One region of the Streptomyces sp. NPDC030245 genome, then DNA from elsewhere that is predicted to be linked to it. Evidence: riboswitches for the same ligand, from Rfam matches in the RefSeq annotation. Region 1 holds a riboswitch; each other region holds the start of a gene.
What was found. Region 1 has a riboswitch for cyclic di-AMP ahead of ACZ4Z4_RS32835 (M23 family metallopeptidase). Riboswitches for the same ligand answer to the same signal wherever they lie in the genome.
Positions count from the first base shown of each region.

Region 2: another riboswitch for cyclic di-AMP. It lies ahead of ACZ4Z4_RS28815 (C40 family peptidase); the one in region 1 lies ahead of ACZ4Z4_RS32835 (M23 family metallopeptidase).
Region 3: another riboswitch for cyclic di-AMP. It lies ahead of ACZ4Z4_RS09240 (M23 family metallopeptidase); the one in region 1 lies ahead of ACZ4Z4_RS32835 (M23 family metallopeptidase).

Region 1 is NZ_JBVICF010000014.1:243,675-246,942, forward strand. It holds gene ACZ4Z4_RS32830 (PP2C family protein-serine/threonine phosphatase) at 1-1,082, shown strand, start outside; cyclic di-AMP (ydaO/yuaA leader) riboswitch at 1,304-1,451, shown strand; gene ACZ4Z4_RS32835 (M23 family metallopeptidase) at 1,463-2,548, shown strand; gene ACZ4Z4_RS32840 (aldo/keto reductase) at 2,665-3,268, shown strand, end outside.
Region 2 is NZ_JBVICF010000011.1:318,605-321,872, reverse strand. It holds gene ACZ4Z4_RS28815 (C40 family peptidase) at 107-1,333, opposite strand; cyclic di-AMP (ydaO/yuaA leader) riboswitch at 1,342-1,497, opposite strand; gene pcrA (DNA helicase PcrA) at 1,765-3,268, shown strand, end outside.
Region 3 is NZ_JBVICF010000003.1:148,822-152,089, forward strand. It holds gene ACZ4Z4_RS09230 (M16 family metallopeptidase) at 1-216, shown strand, start outside; gene ACZ4Z4_RS09235 (M16 family metallopeptidase) at 213-1,598, shown strand; cyclic di-AMP (ydaO/yuaA leader) riboswitch at 1,794-1,956, shown strand; gene ACZ4Z4_RS09240 (M23 family metallopeptidase) at 1,969-2,781, shown strand; gene ACZ4Z4_RS09245 (GntR family transcriptional regulator) at 2,998-3,268, shown strand, end outside.

The sequences.
Region 1 (3,268 bases):
GGGTTCTGCCCCTCCTGCTGCTCATCGTCGGTGCCGGCTACGACATCGCGACCCCGCCGGAGTTCACCGCCGCTCCGCTCTTCACGGCGGCCCCGCTGATCGCCGCTCCCTTCTACTCCCTGCTCAGCACCGTCCTGACCGGCGTGGCGGCCACCGGCGCCGTCCTCTTCCTGCACTACGGCAACAGCGTCAGCAGCCATGTCGAGACCGTCACCGAAGTGGTCACCGTGGCGACCGTCGCCGCCCTCGCGATCGTGATCAACCGTGTCGTGCGCCGCGGCAACGACCGGCTCGCCATCGCCCGTTCCATCTCCGAGGCCACCCAGCGCGCTGTGCTGCCCGCGCCGGATCCGCGCATCGGCGGCCTGGACATCGCGGCACGGTACGAGGCGGCGCAGGCCGACGCGTTCATCGGAGGGGATCTGTACGCGGTGCAGGACACCCCGCACGGCGTGCGGCTCATCGTCGGCGACGTACGCGGAAAGGGCATGGGCGCGGTCGCGGCGGTCGCCGTCGTCATCGGCGCCTTCCGGGAGGCCGCCGAGCAGGAGGCCACCCTGGAGGCGGTGGCACAGCGACTGGAGCGGGCGCTGGCGCGCGAGGGCACCCGGCGCGACGGACTGGACGCGTTCGAGGGGTTCACCACCGCCGTCCTCGCGGAGATCCGGCACGCCGAGGGTTCCGTACGCCTGATCAACCGCGGGCACCCGCCGCCGCTGCTGCTGCGCGGCGACGGGCGGCTGTGCGTCATGTCGCCGAGCGAACCCGCGCTGCCGCTCGGCATGGGCGACCTGGGGGTCTGGCCGGACCGGGCGGACGAGTCGGAGTTCCCGCCCGGCGCGACGCTGCTCTTCTACACCGACGGCCTGTCGGAGGCGCGCGACGCGGCGGGGGAGTTCTACGATCCCGCGGCGCGGCTCGGCGGGCGGATCTTCCCGGGCCGGGGCGGCCCGCACGCGCTGCTCGCCGCCCTCGCGGGGGAGGTGCGGCGGCACACCGGGGGCGCCATGACGGACGACATGGCGCTGCTCGCGGTGCGGCGGCCCGCGGCCGGCGATGCGGAGGTCACCGCCGGTGACTGAAGTACACCGCTCCGCATAACGACTGACACACTGTCAAGAAAATGTAAAGCTCCGGTGTTTGAAGACCGGGGGTCAACTCGCCCCGGTCCGCACCTTCGTGTCCCGGTACGTACGGCCGATGAGCGTTAACGATCAACCGGAACGGCTTGGAATACGGACCCCCTGTCTATTAACGTTCGATAACGCAGCGCGGTCGTCCCAGCCGTCACTCGAGGCGGCTCCGCGCGCACGCGCCTAATCCCGCAAGGGAGCCGGGGAACCACCAACTTGGGGTGAATCGGGCAGCTGTGCCTCCGTGCCAGGTGCTCGTAGGAGACCTTCCTGCTCCGAACCCGTCAGCTAACCCGGTAGGCGAGAAGGAAGGAAAGGAGCGCGCCCCAGTGGCGTCCAACCGGCCTGCCCCCCGAGCCGTGTACGTTCCGAATGACGACGACTTCGGCGCGTACGACGAGGGCCCCCTCGCCTCCTCCGAGGAGTGGAACCCCACCGAGGAGTCCGTCCGCCCCGTCCGCGGCCGGCACCGCGTGCACAAGAAGAGCGGCGGCGGACTCGCCCGCAGCTCCACCGTGCTCGGCGTGGGCGTCATCGCCGCCGTCGGTGCGGGCGGCATCGCCACCGCGCAGGACGGCAAGCCGCCGGTCGCCATATCCCTGCCCGACCTGCCGGGCGTGGGTGCCGTCGCGGACTCGCTGCCGGCTGCCGAGTCCCTGCCGGGCGTCGGCGCGCTGATGTCCGACGACGCGCCGGAGACGACCACGGCCGCGGCCGCCGCTCCGCTCACCGCAGCCGGGGTCGGCGCGGGCGACGCCGAGCAGGGCACCACCGACGCGGGCGAGGCGCTGCGCGCCCGCATCATGCAGCAGGCCGAGAACCAGCAGGAGCAGGCGGACACCGCCGTGCGCACGGCCGCCGAGGAAGCCGCGGTCAAGAAGGCCGCCGAAGAGGCCGCCGAGCAGCAGAAGGCGGCCGAGAAGGCGGCGGACGCCAAGGCCGCGGCCAAGAAGAAGAAGGAGGAGGAGGCCCGCAAGGCGAAGGCCGAGGCCGAGCGCCGCGCCAAGCTCGCCAAGAGCTACGCCCTGCCCACCTCCTCGTACACCCTCACGTCGCACTTCGGTGACGCCGGTTCCATGTGGTCCTCCGGGCACCACACCGGTCTGGACTTCGCCGCTCCCACGGGTACCCCGCTCAAGGCCGTGCACACCGGCACCATCAAGGAGGCCGGCTGGGCGGGCGCCTACGGCTACCGCACCGTGCTCGAACTGGAGGACGGCACGGAGGTCTGGTACTGCCACCAGTCCTCGCTCAACGTGAGCGCGGGTCAGAAGGTCAGCACGGGCGACGTCATCGGCCGCGTCGGCGCGACCGGCAACGTCACCGGTCCCCACCTCCACATGGAGGTCCACACGCCCGGCGGCTCCGGGATCGACCCGCTCGGCTGGCTTCAGAGCAAGGGCCTGAACCCCTGAGAGCCTGTGCCTGACCCCTCTGAAAGACTCCGGCGGTCCTGGCGACAACCCCCCGACGCCAGGGCTGCCGGTCCCGGGAACGGAATGGTGTTTCCGGTGGTGGTGTTGGAGAACGTATGACTTCTCTTCGCCAGCTTGGCTCCTCCGACCTCGAGGTCTTCCCGCTCTCCCTCGGCGGCAACGTCTTCGGCTGGACCGCGGACCGGACGGCGTCCTTCGACGTCCTCGACGCCTACACCGCGGCCGGCGGCAACTTCATCGACACCGCCGACGTCTACTCGGCGTGGGCGGAGGGCAACCGGGGCGGCGAGTCCGAGACCCTCATCGGCGAGTGGCTGGCCGAGCGCGGCAACCGCTCCGACGTCGTCATCGCCACCAAGGTGAGCGCGCACCCCGAGTACAAGGGCCTCTCCGCGGCCAACGTCAAGGGCGCGGTCGACGCCTCGCTGCGCCGCCTCGGCACCGATTACATCGACCTCTACTACACCCACTACGACGATCCTTCGGTCCCGGTCGAGGAGATCATCGGCACGCTCGACGAGCTGGTGCGGGCCGGCAAGGTGCGGGCGATCGCGGCCTCCAACATCACCCCCGAGCGGCTCCAGGAGTCCCTCGACCTCTCCGACCGCGAGGGCCTCGCGCGGTACGTCGCGCTCCAGCCGCACTACAACCTCGTCTCCCGCGACACCTACGAGGGCCCGCTCCAGGAGGTCGCCTCCC
Region 2 (3,268 bases), on a different contig from region 1:
GAGCGGGAGGCGAACCCTCCCGCCGGCCCAGGACAACGCATCCGGGGAGGATGCGGGCCACGCGCGCGTAGAGGGGGCGTCTCGCTGCTGCGAGGGGCCTTCGTTCTCAAGCGGGGCGTACCACGCTGTGGATCGGCATGTAATAGATCGACTCGACGCGGACGTTCGCGCCCGGCTTCGGGGCGTGGATCATCTTGCCGTTGCCGATGTAGATCCCCACGTGACTGATGTCGTCGTAGAAGAACACAAGGTCACCCGGCTTGGCATCGGCGGTCTTCACGGTCGTGCCGACCTTGACCTGGTCCCATGTGGTGCGCGGCAGGGAGATCCCCGCGGCCTTCCAGGCGTCCTGGGTGAGTCCGGAGCAGTCGTAGGAGTCGGGGCCGGTGGCGCCCCAGACGTACGGCTTGCCGATCTGACCCTCCGCAAAATCGATGACCTTCGCGGCCTTGGTGGCGTAGCTGCCGTCGGTGCTTCCGGAGCCGGAGCCGGAACCGGAGTCCGAACCCGAGCCCGCGTCGGAACCAGAACCAGAACCGGAGCCGGATCCGGAACCAGAGCCCTGGTCGGCCTCCCGCTCCTTCTCCCGCTGCGCCGCCTCCTCGGCCTTCCGCTCGCGCTCCGCCTCCGCGGCCTGCTCGCGGGCCAGCTTCTCGGCCTTGCGCTTGGCCTCCTGCTTCTTCTTCCGCTCGATCTCCGCGAGCCGCGCCTTCTCCTCGGCGGTCAGCTTCGAAAGGAGCTCACGCGCGTCGCCCAGCTTCTTCTGGACGGTCCGCTTGCTCGTCCTGAGGTCGTCCCGGGAGTCGCTCAGCGTCTTGAGGCTCTTCGCGGCCTTCGTACGCTGCTCGGTCGCCGACGCCTGCTGCGCCTGGTAGTCGTCGACCGCCTTCTTCTGCCGCGAGGTCAGCCGGTCCGCCAGGTGGTTCTGGTCGAAGTAGCCCTGCGGGTCGTCGGCGAGCATCATCGCGGCCGTCTCCGAGACGGCACCCGTGCGGTACTGGGCAGCGGCGAACGAGCCCAGCTCCTCGCGTGCGTCGTTCAGCTCATCCGTGCGCCTGGCCACGTCGTCGAGCAGGCGGTCGACCTTCTTGCGCTGCTTGTCGGTGCGCTCCTTGACCGAGTTGTACTTCTGGGTGGCCACGCCGGCCTGCTGGTAGAGCTCGTCGACCTTCTTCTGGACCTCTTCGAGGCTGGGCTTCGTCGGCGCGGAGGGCGCCGCCTGCGCGCTCTGTGCCAGGAGGGCGACGGAGGTGAGGGCTGCCGTCGTGATGCCGATGGCGGGGGCCGTGCGTATGCCGGTTGTACGGGTCCGCGGCTTGCGGTGCGACGCCAAGGGAGGCGACTCCTTCCGTAGACCGCCTACCGGGTTAGCTGTCGGGTTCGGGCGGGTGGTTCGGAAGGCTGCCCTACAGTCCCGTACTTCGTACGGGACCGATTCACCCCAAGGTTCTGGTGGGTCCCCGGCTCCGAACACGTCGGACTCGGCGGAGGCCACCCGTTCCCGGCGGGGTTCGCCGGTGGGGGGCGAGTGGCCCGCCGGGCACGCTAGCCAACCCGTGTCACTCCTGTGAAGGTTGATGTTCGATATGCCCGATACATTTTCGTGACTTTACGAGGCCCTTGATGCGGGCAGGGCGGCGAGGGGGTGGAGGCGTAGCGGAGTGTGATCGCGTGCGAGCGCGGCGTAGGAAGAGGCGTAGGAAGGCCGGGGTGTGTCCGGAACCGCAGCGGGTTGTCAGTGGGGCCGCCTAGACTCGGGAGGCGATGAGCAGCCTCTTTGATGACAGCTTCCTGGCGGACCTGCAGCCCTCCCGGGCCGCGGACGAAGCGCCTCCGCCGCCGCCCGAGGACAGCGCTCCGGAGCCCATTCCGGACGATTTGTTCGACGGGAAGTTCGACGCGCCCATGACCCGGGAGTCGCACTACCGCGACGGCGCCCCGCGCCCGGTCATCGACCCGGCGTCGCTCCTCGACGGGCTGAACGAGAACCAGCGCGCGGCCGTCGTGCACGCCGGCTCCCCCCTGCTCATCGTGGCCGGCGCCGGCTCCGGCAAGACCCGTGTGCTGACCCACCGCATCGCGTACCTCCTCGCCGAGCGCGGCGTGCACCCCGGCCAGATCCTCGCGATCACCTTCACGAACAAGGCCGCGGGCGAGATGAAGGAGCGCGTCGAGCAGCTCGTCGGCCCCCGGGCGAACGCGATGTGGGTGTCCACCTTCCACAGCGCCTGCGTCCGCATCCTCCGCCGCGAGTACAAGAAGCTGGGCTTCACCTCCTCCTTCTCGATCTACGACGCCGCGGACTCCAAGCGCCTCATGGCCCTGGTCTGCCGCGACCTGGACCTCGACCCGAAGAAGTTCCCGCCGAAGTCGTTCAGCGCCAAGATCTCGAACCTGAAGAACGAGCTGATTGACGAAGAGGACTTCGCAGGTCAGGCTGCCGACGGCTTCGAGAAGACCCTCGCCCAGGCCTACGCCATGTACCAGTCGCGCCTCCGCGAGGCGAACGCGCTGGACTTCGACGACCTGATCATGACGACGGTCCACCTGCTGCGCGCCTTCCCGGACGTCGCCGAGCACTACAGGCGCCGTTTCCGGCACGTCATGGTGGACGAGTACCAGGACACGAACCACGCGCAGTACGCGCTGGTGCGCGAGCTGGTCGGCCCCTCCGGAGGCGAGGGGGACGACCCGGCGGAGCTGTGCGTGGTGGGCGACGCCGACCAGTCCATCTACGCCTTCCGCGGCGCCACGATCCGCAACATCCTCCAGTTCGAGGAGGACTACACCGACGCGACGACGATCCTCCTGGAGCAGAACTACCGCTCCACGCAGACGATCCTGACCGCCGCCAACGCGGTCATCGAGCGGAACGAGAGCCGCCGCCCCAAGAACCTCTGGACCAACCAGGGCGAGGGCGCACGCATCACCGGATACGTCGCCGACACCGAGCACGACGAGGCCCAGTTCGTCGCCGACGAGATCGACCGCCTCACCGACGCGGGCGAGGCCAAGGCCGGCGACGTCGCGATCTTCTACCGGACGAACGCCCAGTCCCGTGTCTTCGAAGAGATCTTCATCCGCGTCGGCCTGCCCTACAAGGTCGTCGGCGGCGTCCGCTTCTACGAGCGCAAGGAGGTCCGCGATGTGCTGGCCTACCTGCGCGTTCTCGCCAACCCCGAGGACGCGGTCCCGCTGCGCCGCATCCTGAACGTGCCGAAGAGGGGCATCGGTGACCGCGCCGAAGCCATGATCGACGCGCTCTCGC
Region 3 (3,268 bases), on a different contig from region 1:
GCCGACGAACTCTGCCGGTACGCCGTCCTGTTCGGCGACCCGCAGCTCGCCCTCACCGCCGTCCAGCGCGTCCTCGACGTCACGGCGGAAGAGGTCAAGCAGGTCGCGGGGGCCCGCCTGCGCCCCGACAACCGCGCGGTGCTCGTGTACGAACCCGTGACTGCCGCCGACGAGGGCGCAGAGGCCGCTGAGGAAGAAGAGGAGGCGGCGAAGTGACCGAGGCCGCGACGATGCAGTTCCACCCCCAGCCCCAGGCGGGCCCCGCCAAGCCCTGGGCCTTCCCGGCGCCCGAGCGCGGCACGCTGCCCAACGGCCTCACCGTGCTGCGCTGCGACCGCCCGGGCCAGCAGGTCGTCGCCGTCGAGATCAACCTCGAAGCGCCCCTGGACGCCGAGCCCGAGGGCCTCGACGGTGTCGCCACGATCATGGCGAGGGCCTTCAACGAAGGCACCGACAAGCACTCCGCCGAGGAGTTCGCCGCCGAGCTCGACCGCTGCGGCGCCACCATGGACGCGCACGCCGACCACCCCGGCGTACGCGTCTCCCTGGAGGTCCCGGTCTCCCGGCTGCCGAAGGCGCTCGGCCTGCTCGCCGACGCCCTGCGGGCCCCCGCCTTCGCGGACGGCGAGATCGAGCGGCTCGTCCGCAACCGCCTCGACGAGATCCCGCACGAGGCCGCCAACCCGGCGCGCCGCGCCGCCAAGGAGCTCTCCAAGGAGCTCTTCCCCGCGACCTCGCGCATGTCGCGCCCCCGCCAGGGCACCGAGGAGACGGTCGCGGCCATCGACTCGGCGGCGGTGCGCGCCTTCTACGAGAAGCACGTCCGCCCCGCCACGGCCACCCTCGTCGTGGTCGGCGACCTGACGGGGACCGACCTGGACGCCGTCCTCGCGGACACGGTGGGCGCCTGGACGGGCTCCCCGGGCGAGCCGCGCCCGGTGCCGCCGGTGACCGCCGACGACCGCGGCCGCGTCGTCATCGTGGACCGCCCCGGAGCGGTCCAGACGCAGCTGCTGATCGGCCGCATCGGCGCCGACCGGCACGACCGCGTCTGGCCGGCCCAGGTCCTCGGCACGTACTGCCTGGGCGGCACCCTCACCTCGCGTCTCGACCGCGTCCTGCGCGAGGAGAAGGGATACACCTACGGCGTACGGGCGTTCAGCCAGGTCCTGCGTTCGGCGCCGGACGGCTCGGGCGCCGCGATGCTCGCCATCAGCGGCTCCGTCGACACCCCGAACACGGGGCCTGCGCTGGAGGACCTGTGGAAGGTCCTGCGCGTCCTCGCCGCCGAGGGCCTCACGGACGCCGAGCGCGACGTGGCCGTGCAGAACCTGGTGGGCGTCGCCCCGCTCAAGTACGAGATGGCGGCCTCCGTGGCGGCCACCCTCGCCGACCAGGTCGAGCAGAACCTGCCGGACGACTTCCAGGCGCAGCTGTACCGGCAGCTGGCCGCCACCGGCACCGTGGAGGCCACCGCCGCCGTCGTGAACGCCTTCCCGGCGGACCGGCTGGTGACGATCCTGGTCGGGGACGCCGCGCAGATCGAGGAGCCCGTCAGGGCCCTCGGCCTCGGCGAAGTGAATGTCGTCACCAGCTGAGTGACGGTCAGGACATATCGGGACCCCGGTGACCGCTTCAGGTGCCGGGGTCCTCATATGTCCGAATTCATATGGTGGTTGCCTGTCTGCCGTGTGGCGTGCGCTACAAAAAGCGACTTCTGTTTGTCGATTGAAGGCGGCCCGTTTAGCGTCGACCCGGCTGTTCGTCGCGCAGTACGCCGCATCCGCGGCACCGGACAGTCATCGCCGAGTCCCCGTACGGCGCGAGCCAGGGGAGCCGGGGACCCACATGTCCCCTGGGGTGAATCGGGCACCTTGCCGTGAGGCGAGGGATCCGTAGGAGACCTTCCTGCTCCGAACCCGTCAGCTAACCCGGTAGGCGAGAGGGAAGGAAAGGAACACCCGCCACATGGCGTTCACCCGTGCCACCGGGAAGCACCGTCGTCCGAGCCGCCTGACGCGTACCACCGCGAACGTCGCCGGTGTCGCGGCGCTCACCACCACCGGTGTCATCGGCGGCCTCGCGGCCCCGGCGCTCGCCGCCCCCGACGAGGCGGCCATGGAGCACACCGGCCTCACCCAGGCGATATCCGTGGGCGGCTCGCTCGCCGCGAGCATCGACGCGCAGGCCGCGGCGCAGCAGGAGGCCGCCGACGACGCCGCCGCCGCGAAGAAGGCCGAAGAGGCCGCCAGGAAGCTGGCCGCCGAGGAGAAGCGGAAGGCCGAGGCCGAGGCCAAGGCGAAGGCCAAGAAGGAGCGCGAGGCCCGCGAGGCCAAGGAGCGCGCCTCCCGCGAGGCCGAGCGCAAGCGCCTGAACGCCTACGTCTCCCCGATCAGCGGCTCGTACGTCTCCACGGGCTACCAGACCGGCGGCGCCATGTGGTCCTCCGGCAGCCACACCGGCGTCGACTTCCACGCGGCGTCCGGCACCCCGGTCCACGCGGTCGGCTCCGGCACCGTCGTCGAGGCCGGCTGGGGCGGCGCCTACGGCAACAACGTGGTCATCAAGATGAACGACGGCACGTACACCCAGTACGGCCACATGTCGTCCCTCAGCGTCACCGTGGGCCAGACGGTCACCCCGGGCCAGCAGATCGGCCTCTCCGGTTCCACCGGCAACTCCAGCGGCCCGCACCTCCACTTCGAGGCCCGCACCGGCGCCGACTACGGCTCGGACATCGACCCCGTCGCGTACCTCCGCTCGCACGGCGTCAACGTCTGACGGACGGCGGCCCCCCGTACGGCACGCACGGCCCGTACAGCTTCGAAAGCCCCGGCTCGATCCGAGCCGGGGCTTTCGCGTGGCCCTCGCACGACCCTTGGCCAAAAGATATCCATGAATTCCGGCCCGCCGTCGGAATTCCGACGCCCTGCAATAGAGTCACTGAATGAGCGTCGGTCGACCGCGTTTCGCGGGGATTAAGGCGGAGGTCCGGTCATGCGCGTTCCCGCGCACTCGGTATGCACGGCCATTCGGGACGACATCGTCGCCGGTGTCCACGAAAGGGGCGGCCGGCTCACCGAGGAACTCCTCGCACGCCGCTACGGCGTCTCCCGGGTGCCCGTGCGCGAGGCCCTGCGCACGCTGGAGGCCGAGGGCTTCGTCGTCACCCGCAGGCACGCGGGCGCCTGCGTCGCCGAGCCCACGGAGCAGGAGGCCGCCGACCTCCTGGAGGTCAGGACGCTGCTCGAACCGCTCGCCGCGGCGC